2 regions of the Paenisporosarcina sp. TG-14 genome follow, and region 2 is predicted to be linked to the other one. Evidence: a T-box and tRNA genes for the amino acid it is inferred to sense, from the RefSeq annotation. Region 2 holds a T-box; the other holds one or more tRNA genes.
The links. A T-box is a leader RNA that pairs with one kind of tRNA and senses whether it is charged. The one in region 2 lies ahead of alaS (alanine--tRNA ligase), so its partner is inferred to be a tRNA-Ala.
Positions count from the first base shown of each region.

Region 1 (8,018 bases), on a different contig from region 2:
TCTAACCCTTCTTTTTGAGAACGGGCCATTTCGAAAAAGCGGGCATTTGTTAAAATGTTCGTATAGCTTAAACTGGAATCTAAATAATCGAGATCGGCCATGGCATGACGAATATTTTCTTGTGCAGATTTTACATCTCGTTTTGATTCGTCTAGTAACTGTTGCATATAGTTTTTAGTGTAGGTCAGGCGCTCTTGTTCTTGCTCAAAATCAGGATGTTTCTGTGTCATACAGTCCTCCAATATGAAGAATTTTGCGTCCTGCAAGTGATGAATAAAAGATGTTGGGGTTTGAAAACAGATTTGAATTATAACATTATTTGTTAAATCAGTAAAATAAGAATTTTCGAAAAATGCAAGTAGTCTGTTAAAGTGTTTAGTCACATGTCATACTACAGCTAGACGAGATGAGCGAAAGTAGAGACTTAAGGAGATGATACCATGGAAAAAAAGCCATTAGATCAAGGGCAAAACCCTGCTGCACAAGGCGAATCGGGATTACATACAGATTTCAAAGAAAACATGACGTACGGAGAATACCTTCATTTAGATAAACTGTTAACGGCACAAGATGGCTTAAGTGATCACCATGATGAGGCCTTATTTATCATTATTCATCAAGTTTCTGAGTTGTGGATGAAACTCATTTTACACGAACTTCGCGCAGCGATTACTAATATTGAAAAAGATGATTTACAGCCAGCGTTTAAACAACTCTCTCGCGTATCAAAGATTCAAACTCAGATTATTCAAGCATGGGATGTATTAGCGACATTAACACCTGCAGAATATATGGAGTTTCGATCTACTCTCGCAAACGCTAGTGGTTTCCAATCATATCAATATCGGATGATTGAATTTGCACTTGGTTACAAGACAAAACATGTGTTAAAAATTTACGAAAAAGATGAAGAGTTACTTAGTACATTGACTGAAGCTTTCCATCAACCCGGGCTATACGATGCGGCGATTCGCAAGCTAGCTCGAGCAGGTCTGCCAATAGACGAAGAAATTGTTTCACGTGATGTATCAACCCCTTATGAACCAAATGACAGTGTCTTGGCAGCATGGACGACTGTTTACCGAGACGTAGACACTTATTGGGAATTGTATCAATTAGCGGAAAAGCTAGTAGATGTTGAAGATTGTCTTCAGCAATGGCGTTTCCGTCATATGAAAACAGTGGAAAGAATTATTGGCTTTAAAAAAGGCACTGGTGGATCTTCAGGCGTCCATTATTTAAAGAAAGTGTTGGATCAATATTTCTTCCCTGAATTGTGGACATTACGTACAGAAATTTAAGGAGGCTACAGTATGAAAATATATGCACATCGCGGTTCGTCAGGTACTCATCCAGAAAATACACTGGCGGCATTTAAAGAAGCAGCTCGACTAGAGATTTTTGGAGTAGAGCTAGACGTTCATTTAACACAGGATGACAAACTTGTCGTTATTCATGATGAATCTATTAATCGAACATCTAATGGGAAAGGATTCGTAAGGGATTTAACTTTATCAGAATTACGTGCTTACGATTTTGGGAATTGGTTTGGTGATGATTTTAAAGGAGAGTCCATTCCTACTCTAGAAGAAGTATTAAAGATATTTCAAAATACAGCACATCATCTAAATATTGAATTGAAGTCGGATATTTTCGAATATGAGGGCATGGGGGACAAGGTACTCCATTTAGTTGAAAAAATGGGCTTGGCTGAGCGTGTCCTAATTTCTTCTTTTGATCATGAAGCTGTTCGGAATTTCAAAAAATCTGCTCCGCTTATCGAAGTTGCTTTAGTAACAATGGATGTGCTCGTCGATGCCTATGATTATGCACGTTTTATCCCAGCAGATGCTCTGCATATTTCGTACCCAGCAGCTCTGCGTAAGATGACCAAAGAAGCCATGTTAAAAGGAGCTATTATTCGCGTGTTTACGGTAAATGAAGTATTGGATGTACAAGCTTTGCAACAAATTGGCGTCCACGCAATTTTCACTGATTTTCCCGAAAAAATGAAACATGTTTTGGAAGCAGGGAAGATAGACAAATAGGTTTCAATATATTTCTATATAGACGAAAATACTCCTCATTCCCTAGAACTATAAGGGAGATGAGGAGTTTTTATGTATAGCATTGAAGGATTTCGGCATAGCATTCATCTATAGCCAGTGTGCCGAATAGCTACCATTTTGCTTTATGATCTTCGATACTTCCTAGTAATTCTGTGATGAATAAACAGGAACCGTCGTGTAAATGAACGAAACCGTTAAAATATCCAACCATTTGATAACCGTTCAAATTGACGAATCCTATATTAATATTTGCTTCACGTTGTAAAAAAGGAGTAAACGTCAAATTAACATCTGATGAAAACTTAGAACGAATATGCCAAGGGTTCATTAAATCATTTTTGTCATATGTGAAAATAACATCTTCTGAAATTTTTGATACTTGTCCGTCAACGAATACAGCATTTTCAGTCATGCCAGTACCATCTGTCCATGTTCCACCAAAATTGAGTCCAATACGCTGGTTTCCCAACCGTTGAGAAGCGGAAGCCCATTTCCTGGAAGCCTTTCTTGGCCAAACCCCTCGACCATAGTCAAGTACAGCATAACTATCTTCTGAATTGAAGTTGTACCGTTTGTCACCAACTTTGACAAATCCACTTGTCGGCAAAGTATAGTGCTTTGCCGTATGGTGAAATAAATGTCGATTCCACGGAATTACTACATTTAAAGATTCATCATTAACAGGATGCTCAATTTGTAAGTCTGCATGAAGAAATTCACCATCAAAATTTGAAATCGTCACTTTCATATGTGTTTCACCTTGCATATGTAAAAGTTGAATACTCATTTCATTATCAAAAAACGTAATCGTTTCTAGGACTTGATTAGGCATATGAATGCGTTGCCCTAATGAAACCGTAATCGATTTCTCAAAATATCGTTGTGTTTCATAATCTAAGAAGTACACACTACAAATTACAGCATAATCCATATGGCGAATGGACGCTGAAAACATAATATCTTCTCCAAAGACACACCAATTATTCCATTTTTTCTTACGCATAAAATGACCTGATAAATTACTATCAATTAATGATTTTCGCGAAAATCCAATAGCTGCAGGGTTTAAATTTCCTTTTGAATCGCATAGAGCTATAGGATCTAGAATCTCACGTTCTGCATGTTGCTGAACTTTTGGCATCTCAACACCCTCTCGCCTATTGAATCCACTACTAATGTTGTTATATAATACATATTGTAACAAATATATGGCTCTAGCGTATTAGCTCAGATGAAAGTTCACACACAAGTCAATTACTTTACCCAAAAGTATAGACTATTTATTATTTAGTTCAAGGGGGCTTAGCTCAGATGGGAGAGCGTTTGCATGGCATGCAAAAGGTCGTCGGTTCGATCCCGATAGTCTCCATAAAAAAAGCATTTACTTAATCTGAAAAGACTAAGTAAATGCTTTTTTGTTTAAGTGGCGTTTCCAACTACTAATTTTGTAAGTATGAAATTAAGTTTGATTCTTTAAACTGAACCAACTTATATTATATCTACTAAAAAATAACCATAAGATTGGAAAGTAATGTACAATTATTGGTGATATTTCCACTCCTTTAAAAGCAATATCTTTGCAATGCAAGTTTTTAACATTAAAATGGAAATATAATCTTATTTTTTATGTGAAAGAGGCGATTGGTAGTTTATGAATAGTTTACTCATACAAAGTGTTTCTAAATTATTGGAAGATTCGCGCCTATTGACGTACGTGTATTAAATTTTATTGGGAGTGAAATATGAAAGAATTAATTAAAAAATTCAAATTCACTAAATTTCAAAAAATTGCTTTAAGTATAGCTGTTCTAGTTTCTCTAGGTTTTATCGGTTTTGGTATTTTTGGAAAAGATCTTCCGATTGAAAAAAAAGAAGGGACTATTACAGAAAAAACAACCGAAGATGGAGGAAAGATTATTGAAGTAAATGAAGTGATGAAGAAGCCTATCGTAGAAGAATTTCCAATGACTATGTTAGATTATCAAGTTGCTAACGCAATTCATGCTATGTCTCATCAAAAAATTGAAGCAGACAAAAAATGGAGTCTCCTTCCTTTAACTGCAGAACGAGTAACGCGATTAATTGAGGTAATTGAAACTAACAAGAGTGAATATACAAATTGGCGATTGTATTTAAGGATTTTAACACGTTGGTCGGAAAATGATTTTTCTCAAATAGACGATGAACATAATGAAATTTGGGAGCTACAAGGAGGAAATGTTGGTCGAGCGACAGGCATTCTCAGCTATGAAGAAGAATTAGAGTTTATAAAAAAACATTATAAGTAAAAAAGGCACTTACTATTGTGAATGCCTTTTGCATTGAAGAAGTGTCCAGTCTAACTTTGATTTGGACGATACTTTCCCGTGAGGTTGTTCTGGATATACTGTATGTAGTATAAAGCCTTGAACAACCCTGTTTTTTTATTTGAATAAAATATGTTGTCTGTTAAACAGAAAAATTGTTGGTGAAATCCAACTGTTAAAATGATACATTAGCTTTAAGAAAGCTTTAAATAATTAGTGAAGCGGCTACTCAAAAAGTTTGAAGGCAGGCGGACAAGATAGAATTTTTAGCATTTTCATTAACAGAGATTCCGTATGTAGTAATCACATTGGTATTCGCCTTTACACTTCATGAATTTATGCACGCTTGGATGGCATCAATATTTGGAGATGACACAGCAAAAAATCAAGGACGAGTAACACTAAACCCACTGAAACATCTAGATTTTGTTGGGACCCTATTAATTTTTATCGCAGGGATTGGATGGGCAAAACCTGTACCGATTAATAGTACCTATTTTTCTACAAGACGCATTCAATCCATTATTGTTAGTTTAGTCGGACCTCTTAGTAATTTTGTTTTAGCCTTTGTCGGATTTAGTATTTGGTATTTTAATCCAGTTAGCGTTTCAGTAGGAGAATTTCTTAACATCTTTGTTTCTCTGAACGTGGTGTTAGGTGTGTTTAATTTATTACCACTACCTCCCTTAGATGGGTATCGTATCGTGTCTAGCTTATTTTCAGCAAAAATTCAGATGAAACTTCGTCCTTTAGAGATGTATGGTTCAATCCTATTTTTAATCGTGATATTAACTCCGATTGGAGATTTTACCATAATTCCATTTATTAGAACCAGTATAGATGTGGTTATGAATTCTTTCTATTTATTTTATGAATGGATTTTACCAATCTAATAAACAATTATGTTCTTTCATTTAAAAAAGGTGAGGTTCATTTTTCTGTTCAAAATCTTACAGAATGTGCCGGTTTTTCAATCTAAACAAGCAATTCTTTCCTAAATTTGTCGAGGAAAAGATTGCTTGTTTTTGTTGTGTACTAAATAACAGGTGGAAAAAGTGATCTTTTAAAGTAGTGAGGAATTTAAAGGAATAGCGAAATCCCGCTATAGCTATAAAATCGAAGCAATAAATAGTGAATTGAAACATAGACACGGGTATGATGTAGCATCAAATTTAGGTCTATTTGGTATGCAGATACAAGGGGAGACATTGTCATATTCGCCGTAAACCTCGAACGAATTTTAACCTTTCTTAAGGATGCAGAGTGAGCAATACGAAATTTCGCCTTTTTCAATTTAAACACACTTACAAATTTTAATAACGTAAGTTTTTCAGTGGCCTCTTTGATTCCATGAGTGGTTTTTAAATGGAATTTTCAGCAAAAGTTCTTCCTGGAAAGAAGGGTACTTCTTTTCGTAGTATCTGAATTCGTCTACTCAATCCAATAGCAATAACCTAGCCATCATTTTGCGTATCTTCACAATAACCATTTCTTCTAATTCATTCATTAGTCACATAATCTCTCCTAAGGGGGGAACTTACATGTACAATCGCCAGGCGGCTGTTCAATATGCGAACAAATGGTGGAATTCAAATAATCCTGCGTATCCTAGCTTCGACGATGACTGCACAAATTACATTTCGCAATGTTTAAGAGCAGGGGGGGCACCCATGCGTGGATATCCAAATCGTGAAAAAGGATGGTGGATCCAAGGCGGAACATGGAGTTTTAGTTGGACTACATCCCACTCACTTCGTTGGTATTTAGACACATCAACTGTGGGGTTGAAAGCTGTAAAAGTAGCGAATGCCAGAGATTTAGAATTAGGAGATGTCATCAGTTATGATTTTCAAGGGGATGGAAGATTTGATCACACGACAATAGTGACTGGATTTAATGGCAATGAACCACTAGTTAATGCTCATACAAATAATAGTCGGGCGAGAAACTGGCGATATACAGATTCTATGGCTTTTCAAGATGAAACGAAATATATATTTTTTCACATTAAAGATTCGTTTGCATGAAAAAAACCCTTGGGATTTCCAAGGGTTTTCTGTTGCCAACTTGTTTCTCTTTTAGGTGTTATTCAGCAGGGACATGCCAAAGAGCGGCGATTGTTCCTTCACCCGCATGCACAGCAAGTACAGAACTGATTTCTCCAACACGTACTTTAAGTTTTGGTACTTTTGAGTGAATTAAGTTTTTTAATTCTTCTACTTGAGCAAGAACATTTCCGTGCATCAAATCAATGGAAGTAACACCGTCTTTTTCGTGAGCTTCAATAGCTTTATCAACTAAATAGGTAAGAGCCTTCTTATGAGAACGAACTTTATCGAGCGCTTTTAATTCACCTATTTCATTTAAGTGAATGATTGGTTTAATTTTCAGTAAGCTGCCTAGATAAAATTGAAGCCCACTCATACGCCCGCCTTTGTAAAGTTGGTTTAAGTTACCAATTAGAATGTAATTACGGAAGTTTTTCACTTCATTACGTAATTGAGTTGCAATTTCTTCTAGTTTCATACCACGTTCTTGCAAGATAATTCCGCGTTCTACGAGTTTGGTTATTCCTGAAGATAGGGCAAGTGAGTCAACACATTCCATAGGAACTTCGGCAATTTCTGCACCAGATTTAGAGGAAGAAATTGTTCCACTCAACTTTGCAGAGACATGTACAGCGATAATCGCTTCGTAATTTTCACTAATTTTTTCGTATAACTTGGAAAATTCCCCGGCTGCTGGTTGTGAAGTTTTTGGGAATTCTTCTGCCTTTCGAATGCGTTCATACAGCTGGTCAGATGTTAAATCTATTCCATCAGCAAATTGTTCTTGTCCAAAATGAATGGTTAGTGGAACAACATGAACATCAGGGTGGGCAGCAAGTATATCGCTAACATAAGCGGTACTATCGACAACCCAAGCAATTGGTTTTTTTGTCATCAATTAAACATCCTATCTTTAATTAAAGATTTTGACTATTTTATATTATATCATGAAAAGTATTTTCAAGCTAAGGTCTTAGGTTTCATTGTAGATAAAGCTATTGAAACTATAATGAATTTTAAGCGCGTTTCCATTTTTTTTCATCAAAAGATTGTTTGAAGTCAAACCGATGACGATACATTATGAGTAAGATGACAATCAGTATAGGCCAAGCATGTAGTACTTCATTAAAATAGAAGACTGAACCAATATACGCACAGTACGCAAAAATCATGCTGAGAGTCGCACTTCGAATGAATGGAATAACAAGAAAAAATGCAACACTAAAAGCAATCGCAAATAAAATGTTAAAAGTGAGTCCGATACCAACAAAAGTAGCGATTCCTTTCCCACCTTTTCCTTTTAACCAAAATGGAAACAAATGACCACAAATAACAAGCAATCCACCCATAGCAACTGCCCATTCCGGATAGCTGAGATAGCGTCCCGCTAAAATAATGAGCACACCTTTCAAAGCGTCACCTAAAAATGTCAAAAGAAATGCTGCTTTTCCAATCACTGCTCCAGCATTACGAGCACCTAAATTTCCACTACGATGGCTGCGTAAGTCGGTTTTATAGTATTTTCCAATCCACCAAGCTGTCAAAATATTGCCAAATAAATAGCTCGCTAAGAAATAGACAATCATGCGAACCCT
Region 1 covers NZ_AMGD01000011.1:47,850-55,867, forward strand. Annotated here, with positions in the region: gene helD (RNA polymerase recycling motor HelD) at 1-230, opposite strand, end outside; gene kynA (tryptophan 2,3-dioxygenase) at 441-1,301, shown strand; gene C406_RS0104745 (glycerophosphodiester phosphodiesterase) at 1,314-2,048, shown strand; gene C406_RS0104750 (DUF2804 domain-containing protein) at 2,179-3,210, opposite strand; tRNA gene C406_RS0104755 (tRNA-Ala) at 3,366-3,438, shown strand; gene C406_RS0104760 (DUF6241 domain-containing protein) at 3,812-4,357, shown strand; gene C406_RS0104765 (site-2 protease family protein) at 4,684-5,268, shown strand; partial or broken gene C406_RS20115 (IS5/IS1182 family transposase) at 5,470-5,642, shown strand; gene C406_RS0104770 (amidase domain-containing protein) at 5,917-6,402, shown strand; gene C406_RS0104775 (DegV family protein) at 6,461-7,318, opposite strand; gene C406_RS0104780 (glycerol-3-phosphate acyltransferase) at 7,440-8,009, opposite strand.
Region 1: it has a tRNA-Ala gene. The T-box ahead of alaS (alanine--tRNA ligase) is inferred to sense a tRNA for this amino acid. The anticodon was not compared.

Region 2 (8,018 bases):
ACCCGCTTCCCGTTTAACCATCACCACTGCAGGGTCTCCAAAAGTAATCCCGTCTACTCCGATAGCCGCGAGTTTTTCCATGTAAGGACGTAATAAATCTACACGATCATTATGATAGAGGGCGTTCATGGCCACATATACTTTCTTTTTGGCAGCGTGCGCAAGTGTAACTGATAGTTCAATATCATCAATTGTAAACTCACCTGCTAAACGCAGACCAAATTGTTGTTCACCAACTAAAAAAGCATCTGCACCAGCCTCAATTAATTGTTCCAAATGAGCGACAGATTGTGGAGTAACAAGTAATTCTGTTTTTTTCATGCGAGTCACCTCTTTATACTAATCGTAATTCCATCACCAATCGGCAGGAATGTTGTTTCATATTCTTCATGAATCATGAGCCATTTAGTAAATTGTTGCAAATTTCGTACCATTGTTCGTTTTCTTCTAGGAACATCTTGGATATCTATTTCTGTAAAACCGTGCATGAGCATGTTATCACAATAAATAACACCACCGCTGGGAACGAGTGGTGAGTACTTGTCGAAAAAACGTTGATATTGACCTTTTGCAGCATCTATAAATACAGCATCATAGTGGCTTTGTTTGAAACTACTGATATCAATTTCAAGTGCATCGCCATGCAATAGTTGAATCCTGTCAGTCAGTCCAGCTTGTTTTAAATAGTTCGAAGCTAATTGAAAACGATCATTATCTTTTTCTATGGTAGTAAGTATAGCTTCAGGTAAAGTGTATGCCATACGAATGGCTGAATAACCAATTGCAGAACCAACTTCCAATATAGATTTCGGTTGTTGCAATCGCAGAAACTGTAAAAGTGATTCAATTGAAACTAATTCCATTATGGGAATATGTTTTTCCTTTGCAAATTGTTCCATATTCGACAGGAAATTAGACCTGGTTTTGATTTGTGAAGTAATATAGGATTGTGAAGTCCTCATGTTCAAACTAACTCCTTTGATGCACAAAAATTTCACCCCATTTTATCACAAAAAAAGAAGGAAAGCGACAGCTTTCCCTTTTTTTTTGACAATCTTGTCACGATTAGCGTAAATACTTTTCAATTTTTGCTAAATGTTCATCATAATTCTTGGAAAAATGATTGATACCTTCCTTATCAGCTAAGAAAAAGAAATTATCAGACTTAGGCGCGTTTAAAACCGCTTCGATAGACTCGGTTCCAGGATTTGAAATTGGTCCAGGAGGCAATCCTGGGATTACATATGTATTATATGGATGATCTATTTTCAAGTCATCATACAACACACGATCTTTATGCTCGCCAAGCGCATAGAGAACGGTTGGGTCAGTTTGCAATGGCATAGGTTTATCTAAACGGTTTTGGAATACACTCGCTATCATTTCACGATCGCTCTTTGCAGTCGCTTCTTCTTCAAGCAAGGAAGCGAATGTTAACAACCAATGTACAGACCTCTCCTGTTCTTCTAGACTTTCTGTATAGGCAGCCATTTTATTTTCAGATACACTCAACATTTGCTCGACAATAGATTCTAATGCAGGCTTTTCTTCATAAAACGAATAAGTTGCTGGGAATAGATAACCTTCTAAAGAATGTCTAAGATCCGGACCTTTAATTTCATCAGTTAGTAAGGATGGATATTTCGCAATCATTTGATCAATAAATTCCGAGTTCGTTACGAGATCCATAAACTCTTTTTTACTATATGAAGTTTTATCTTCCACTCGTACAGAAATTTCTTCAAGAGTTCGCCCTTCAGGAATTGTCATTGCAAAGAGTGGTTCGCGGTATACTTTTCCTGTTTTCAAACTTTCTATTAACTCATCAAGTGTCATAGATTTGGTTAATAAATATTTACCTGCTTGGAATTCCGATTCATTATTAAACTTCGCATAATACTTAAAAATTTTCGCATCATGAATTATTCCGTTTTTTTCAAGTAGCGTTGCAATCGAATCAAGGTTAGAACCAATTTTGACATCAATAGCAATAGTCTCTTCTGAGTTTTCATCTACTGGTAACAGCGCACTTTTCACATATTTGTATCCACTATAAGCAGTAATTCCTCCACCTATTAGTACAAGAAGAACAATTGCAAGAACAATGCGTCTTACAATTTTCACTTCTTTTTTCTTTTCTTTCATACGATTAAACATAATGTCTTTTTTTGTTTCATTTCCCATGGGTTACCCCCCTCTATCTGAAATTTATTATACAGATTTTTTACCAAAAGAAAAAGGCAAAATGATTTTCATCATTCCGCCCTTTTTTAGAAGACAATTTTTATTTGTTTTCTTCTTCTTCTTCTTCTTCTTCTTCTTCTTCTTCATCTAAGAAAGTGTTTAGCATTTCTTCAATTACGTCCCATTCTTCATCAGACTCGATAGGTAGAAGGTCGCCGTCTTTACCGTCTTCTGAAGGAGTGAAAGCAGAAGCATGAATTTCGATTTCTTCGTTTTCATCTTCTTCTGCAGCTATTGGATAGTAAAGTACATATGATTTGTTAAACTCTTCTGATTCAAAAGTAAAAAGTACTTCGCATAATTGTTCTGTACCGTTATCATCTATAATTGTAATGTTTTGTTGACCGTGTTCCATGAATAATCACCTCTTAATAGATTGACTATCGAGATAGCCTTGTAAAATAAAAATTGCCGCCATTTTATCAATGACTTGTTTTCTCTTTTTCCGACTGACATCTGCACTAATTAGCATTTTTTCTGCCGCAGCTGTCGTCAAACGTTCATCCCATAAGAATACTGGTTTTTCAAACGTTTGTCGTAACAAATCTGCAAAGCGTTCCGATGCTATTGCACGTGGTCCAATCGAGTTGTTCATGTTTTTGGGGTACCCAACCACAAATGAAGATACCTCATGCAAATTCATTAATTCAGCAATACGCTCCATACCGAATTTTTCATTCACTTCATCAATTTTAATCGTCTCAATTCCTTGAGCTGTCCAACCAAAGGCATCACTAATCGCCACACCAATAGTTTTCGAGCCTACATCCAACCCCATTACTCTCATAACTTATGCCTCGTTATTCTTTTTGATGTAGAACTTTACAAGCTCTTCTAAGATTTCATCACGCTCAAGCTTACGGATTAGGTTTCGTGCTTCCTGGTGGCGAGGAATGTATGCCGGATCACCCGAAAGTAAGTAGCCGACAATTTGGTTGATTGGGTTGTACCCTTTTTCCTCAAGCGCCGAATGGACATGAAGCATTACTTGCTTCACTTCTTGTTCCATAGACTCTTCAGGAAAATTAAACTTCATTGTCTTGTCAAATGAACTCATGATCAGCACCTCGCTTTCGGAGTAAAATATATTTGTCTTTTACAAGCATATTTAAGTTGCTTGTTCAGTATAACCGATATCAAGTTTTAATTAAACGCATTTGACATAATCATACACAGATTGTAAAGCTTCTTCAAGTTTCGACGAATCTTTTGCTCCAGCCATTGCCATATCTGGTCGTCCGCCACCTTTACCATCACATTGTTCGGCAACATGTTTCACAATATTACCTGCATGATATTTTCCGCCAGTTAAATCATTTGTTACACCAGCAATTAACATGACTTTGTCACCTTCAGCGGCACCTAAAACAATAACTGCTTGATTCATTTTCGTTTTCAAATCATCCATCATTTGTCGAAGTTGGTTATTGTCTTTTACTTGTACGCGTGAAGATAAAACCGTAATTCCATCAATTTGTTGCGCATTTTCTAAAATAGAAGAAGCTTGATTATTTGCCATTTTTGCAGATAATGAATCATTTTCACGTTGGACTTGGCGAAGTTCTTGTTGTAATCCTTGAACGCGTGCAACCACATCTTTTGGATTTGTTTTCAACGATGCAGCTACTTCTTCTAAAATGCTTTCTTCCTCTTTAACAAATTGATATGTACCTTTTCCGGTAACAGCCTCAATTCGGCGAGTTCCAGCACCAATACCACTTTCACTTAACAGTTTAAAGAAACCAATTTGTGAAGTATTACTCACGTGACAACCACCACAAAGTTCTAGTGAATACTGCCCTATTGATACAACACGAACAATGTCCCCATATTTTTCACCAAATAATGCCATAGCACCCATTTGTTTCGCTTCACTAATTTTATGATTTCCCGTAATTACTTGAATATCATCCCAGATTTTCTCGTTTACTTGTTGCTCAATCAATTCAAGCTCTTGCTTTGTCACTTGACCAAAATGAGAGAAGTCAAAACGTAATCGATCTGGACCTACATAAGAACCTGCTTGGTTTACGTGAGTGCCTAAGACGTCTTTTAATGCTTGATGTAATAAATGGGTAGCGGTATGGTTTTTAACTGTTGATTTTCGCATAGATTGATCTACTGTTGCGGTTACATCGTCATTTATTGTTAGTTCGCCAGACTCAATAACAACCGTATGAAGATTTTGGCCATTTGGTGCTTTTTGGACATCTTTTACAAATGCTTTAAACAGGTCATTTTGAATGATTCCGTGATCTGCTATTTGTCCGCCACTTTCAGCGTAGAAAGGAGTTTGGTCCAAAATAACTTTAACTACATCGCCTTCTTGAGCAATTTCAACGTGTTCCCCATCTTTTACCATAACAATCACTTTAGCCGTAGCTATCACTGTATCGTAGCCAATAAAATGACTTTGCTCTTTAATATTCCCTAAAACTTCAGATTGTATTTGCATGGAATCAACATCTTTTCGTGCAGATCGAGCACGTGTGCGTTGAGCTTCTAGAGAAGCTTTAAAACCTTCAAGATCGACTGTCATTCCATCTTCTTCAGCATATTCCTGTGTCAATTCAACAGGGAAACCAAACGTATCATATAAACGGAATGCATCACTACCTGGTATGACCTTCAAACCAGCATCTTGTTGAGTTGAAATAACAGTTGCTAAAATACCAAGACCATCTTGTAGTGTCTCATGAAAACGTTCTTCTTCATTTTTTATTACACGCATGATAAATTCCTGTTTTGCTTTGACTTCAGGGTAGAAATCATTCATAATTTCTCCAATAATTGGAACTAATGTGTGCATAAACGGACGGTCCATACCTAAATTTTTACCGAAACGAACAGCACGACGTAATAAGCGACGCAATACATACCCTCTTCCCTCATTTGAAGGCAGTGCACCGTCTCCAATTGCAAAAGCAACGGTACGAGTGTGATCAGCAATTATTTTAAAGGCAAGGTCATAATTTCCATCCTCGCCATATGTTTTACCCGAAAGTTCTTGTGTTTTACGAATGATTGGTAAGAATAGATCCGTATCAAAGTTTGTCGGGACATTTTGTACGACACATGCCATACGCTCTAAACCCATACCCGTATCAATATTTTGCTTTGGAAGAGGGGTATACGTGTGATCTGGGTTATGGTTAAACTGTGAGAAAACCAAGTTCCAAATTTCTAAATAGCGATCATTTTCTCCACCAGGATACAGTTCTGGATCCGTCATATCATGACCATAACTCTCTCCTCGATCGTAGAAAATTTCTGAGTTCGGACCACTTGGACCTTCTCCAATATCCCAGAAGTTACCTTCTAAGCGAATAATACGCTCTTCAGGGATCCCGACTTCATCACGCCATATTGCATACGCTTCTTCATCCTCTGGGTGAATTGTAATTGATAATAACTGTGGATCAAAACCTATCCATTTTTTATCCGTTAAAAATTCCCACGCCCAGTGAATCGCTTCTTTTTTAAAGTATTCACCAATGGAGAAATTCCCCAACATTTCGAAGAAGGTATGATGACGAGCTGTTTTCCCAACATTTTCAATGTCATTTGTACGAATAGATTTTTGTGCGTTAGTAATACGCGGATTATCAGGTATTACACGTCCATCAAAATATTTTTTTAATGTTGCGACACCACTATTAATCCACAATAGTGAATTATCGTTTATCGGAACAAGCGGTGCACTAGGTTCTAATGCATGCCCTTTTTCAATAAAAAAATCTAAATACATGCGACGAATTTCTGCAGCAGTTTTCATGAATAATTCCTCCTTAAAATAGAAAAAGCCCTTGTCCCTAAAAAAGGGACGAAGGCTTTAATTCGCGGTACCACCCTAGTTACAGCAGAAGTTCTCTGCTGTCTCTCGATTATGCCTTAACGCGGCTTACGACAGGGATTAGCTGCACTCAGGAGTAGCTTTCCATCTTAAAAACTTGAAGGTTCTTTCAGCCAAGGAACCTCTTTCTTATGCAAGCCTCACAAATGTACTTTCTCCATCAACGTTTTCAATCATTTGTTTAAAAGTATAAAAAATAATTGTCTGTGTGTCAATTCTCTTTTGTAAAGTACAAGGAATTAATCCGGTATTTTTCGTTTCTCCACGTAAACGTAAGCTCTATTTCCCATTTAATTCTTTAAGAATATACGTCAAAGGTCTTTCAGCCATCGAAGACAATCTCATACTGTGATCTTCAAAAGCTAAATTGGTTGTAACCGGATTAGGGAAGATCACACATTTCAAGCCTGCTCCTCGCGCTGCTTTTAAGCCATTCAATGAATCTTCAAAAGCAATGGCTTCATCCGGTTTCACATCAAGTGCTTTGATGGCTTGCAAGTATAGTTCGGGGTCTGGCTTAACAGTAGTTACATCATTTCTTGTTTTGATGACTTCAAAATAATGAAGAATGTGAAGCTGAGTCAAATATTTTTCTACCCATTCCCGTTTTGAACTTGAAGCCAACCCAATTTTTAATCCCACTTCTTTTGCAGTAATCAAATACTCTTCCACACCATCTCGTAATTTTGGCTGACCAATCATTTCGTTAAATAGCTTCGATGCCAACTCTTTGATTTCAGAAATAGTTGAGGATTCTTTTATATTGTCCAAAATATATTTATCCAATACTGCATCATCCGTACCGATGACTAATGCAAATTGTTCAATTGTCAAATCTACCTCAAACTGTATTAAGGCTTCCTTAAACGCTTCATACCAAATTGTTTCTGTATCAATAATGAGTCCGTCAAAATCAAAAATCACTGCTTTTATCATATCGCACCTCTTTTGATAGTTTAGTCTATTATAGTCAAATTTTGTATAAAACACCCTTCAACATGAGGGTTGATATTCCGCAAAACTGCTAGCTTTCCGCGGTCTTGCGCCGAACTAACTCGAACTAATCGTTCGAGTGGATTTCGACACTTCGCTATTCCCGCTTGAGCCTACGCTGTTTTACTCCATATCTTTCTCCCATTATTAATATCAGGTGACGTATAAATAAAATCCGCATTTATGTAAGCCGGTATTGGAATTCCAGAAAAAACAGTAGTTGCCAAAACTTCGGTCGTTCAAATTATTCCTTTTGGTGAACTTGTCAATGCGAACTCTTTTTTAAGCACTTTTTGATATTCGTTTAGTCTCTTTTTAAATCTTTCTTTCATTTCTTCATATTCTTCTAATTCTTCTTTCGTTTCAAAGCATAAATATGCTTCATAAGTATCACTTCTATACAACTACTTTCTCAAATAACCTCCCTTGATCGTTCAATTACCCCAATTATTTTAACATAAATACCCATAAATTCATGACTAAGAATTCTTATTAGGAGCAGGATATACTTGTTAAAGAAGGACGAAAAACCACAGGTATGCATACCTGTGGTTTTATTAATCTATTCGTCATTCTGCCACTTCTTCTAAAAAATCAAAAGGTGTTGTTCCATTCATTCCGACTAATGGGTGTATCGTTAAATGATTAGTCGCAGTTAACGACAATTCATGGTCATGGTCACCTTCACTCACACTATTTTCGGCAACAACCGGTTCTGTTACCGCTGGAACTGCCTCACTTAATCGTCCCTTTAATGATGTTAATCTTGCTAAATCGTCATTGCGTTGAATGCCAAATTTAAAGACATCTACATCGCCACAAAGAATTAAGAAATTTTTTGCCCGAGTAATCCCTGTATATAATAAATTGCGTCGTAGCATTTTCATGTAACTACGTACTACTGGCATGATAACAATTGGGAACTCAC
Region 2 covers NZ_AMGD01000021.1:147,122-155,139, forward strand. Annotated here, with positions in the region: gene C406_RS0108490 (peptidase U32 family protein) at 1-321, opposite strand, end outside; gene C406_RS0108495 (O-methyltransferase) at 327-962, opposite strand; gene mltG (endolytic transglycosylase MltG) at 1,066-2,184, opposite strand; gene C406_RS0108505 (DUF1292 domain-containing protein) at 2,285-2,599, opposite strand; gene ruvX (Holliday junction resolvase RuvX) at 2,606-3,031, opposite strand; gene C406_RS0108515 (IreB family regulatory phosphoprotein) at 3,035-3,301, opposite strand; gene alaS (alanine--tRNA ligase) at 3,392-6,019, opposite strand; T-box leader at 6,061-6,270, opposite strand; gene C406_RS0108525 (HAD family hydrolase) at 6,377-7,033, opposite strand; gene C406_RS20515 (hypothetical protein) at 7,330-7,494, opposite strand; gene recD2 (SF1B family DNA helicase RecD2) at 7,660-8,018, opposite strand, start outside.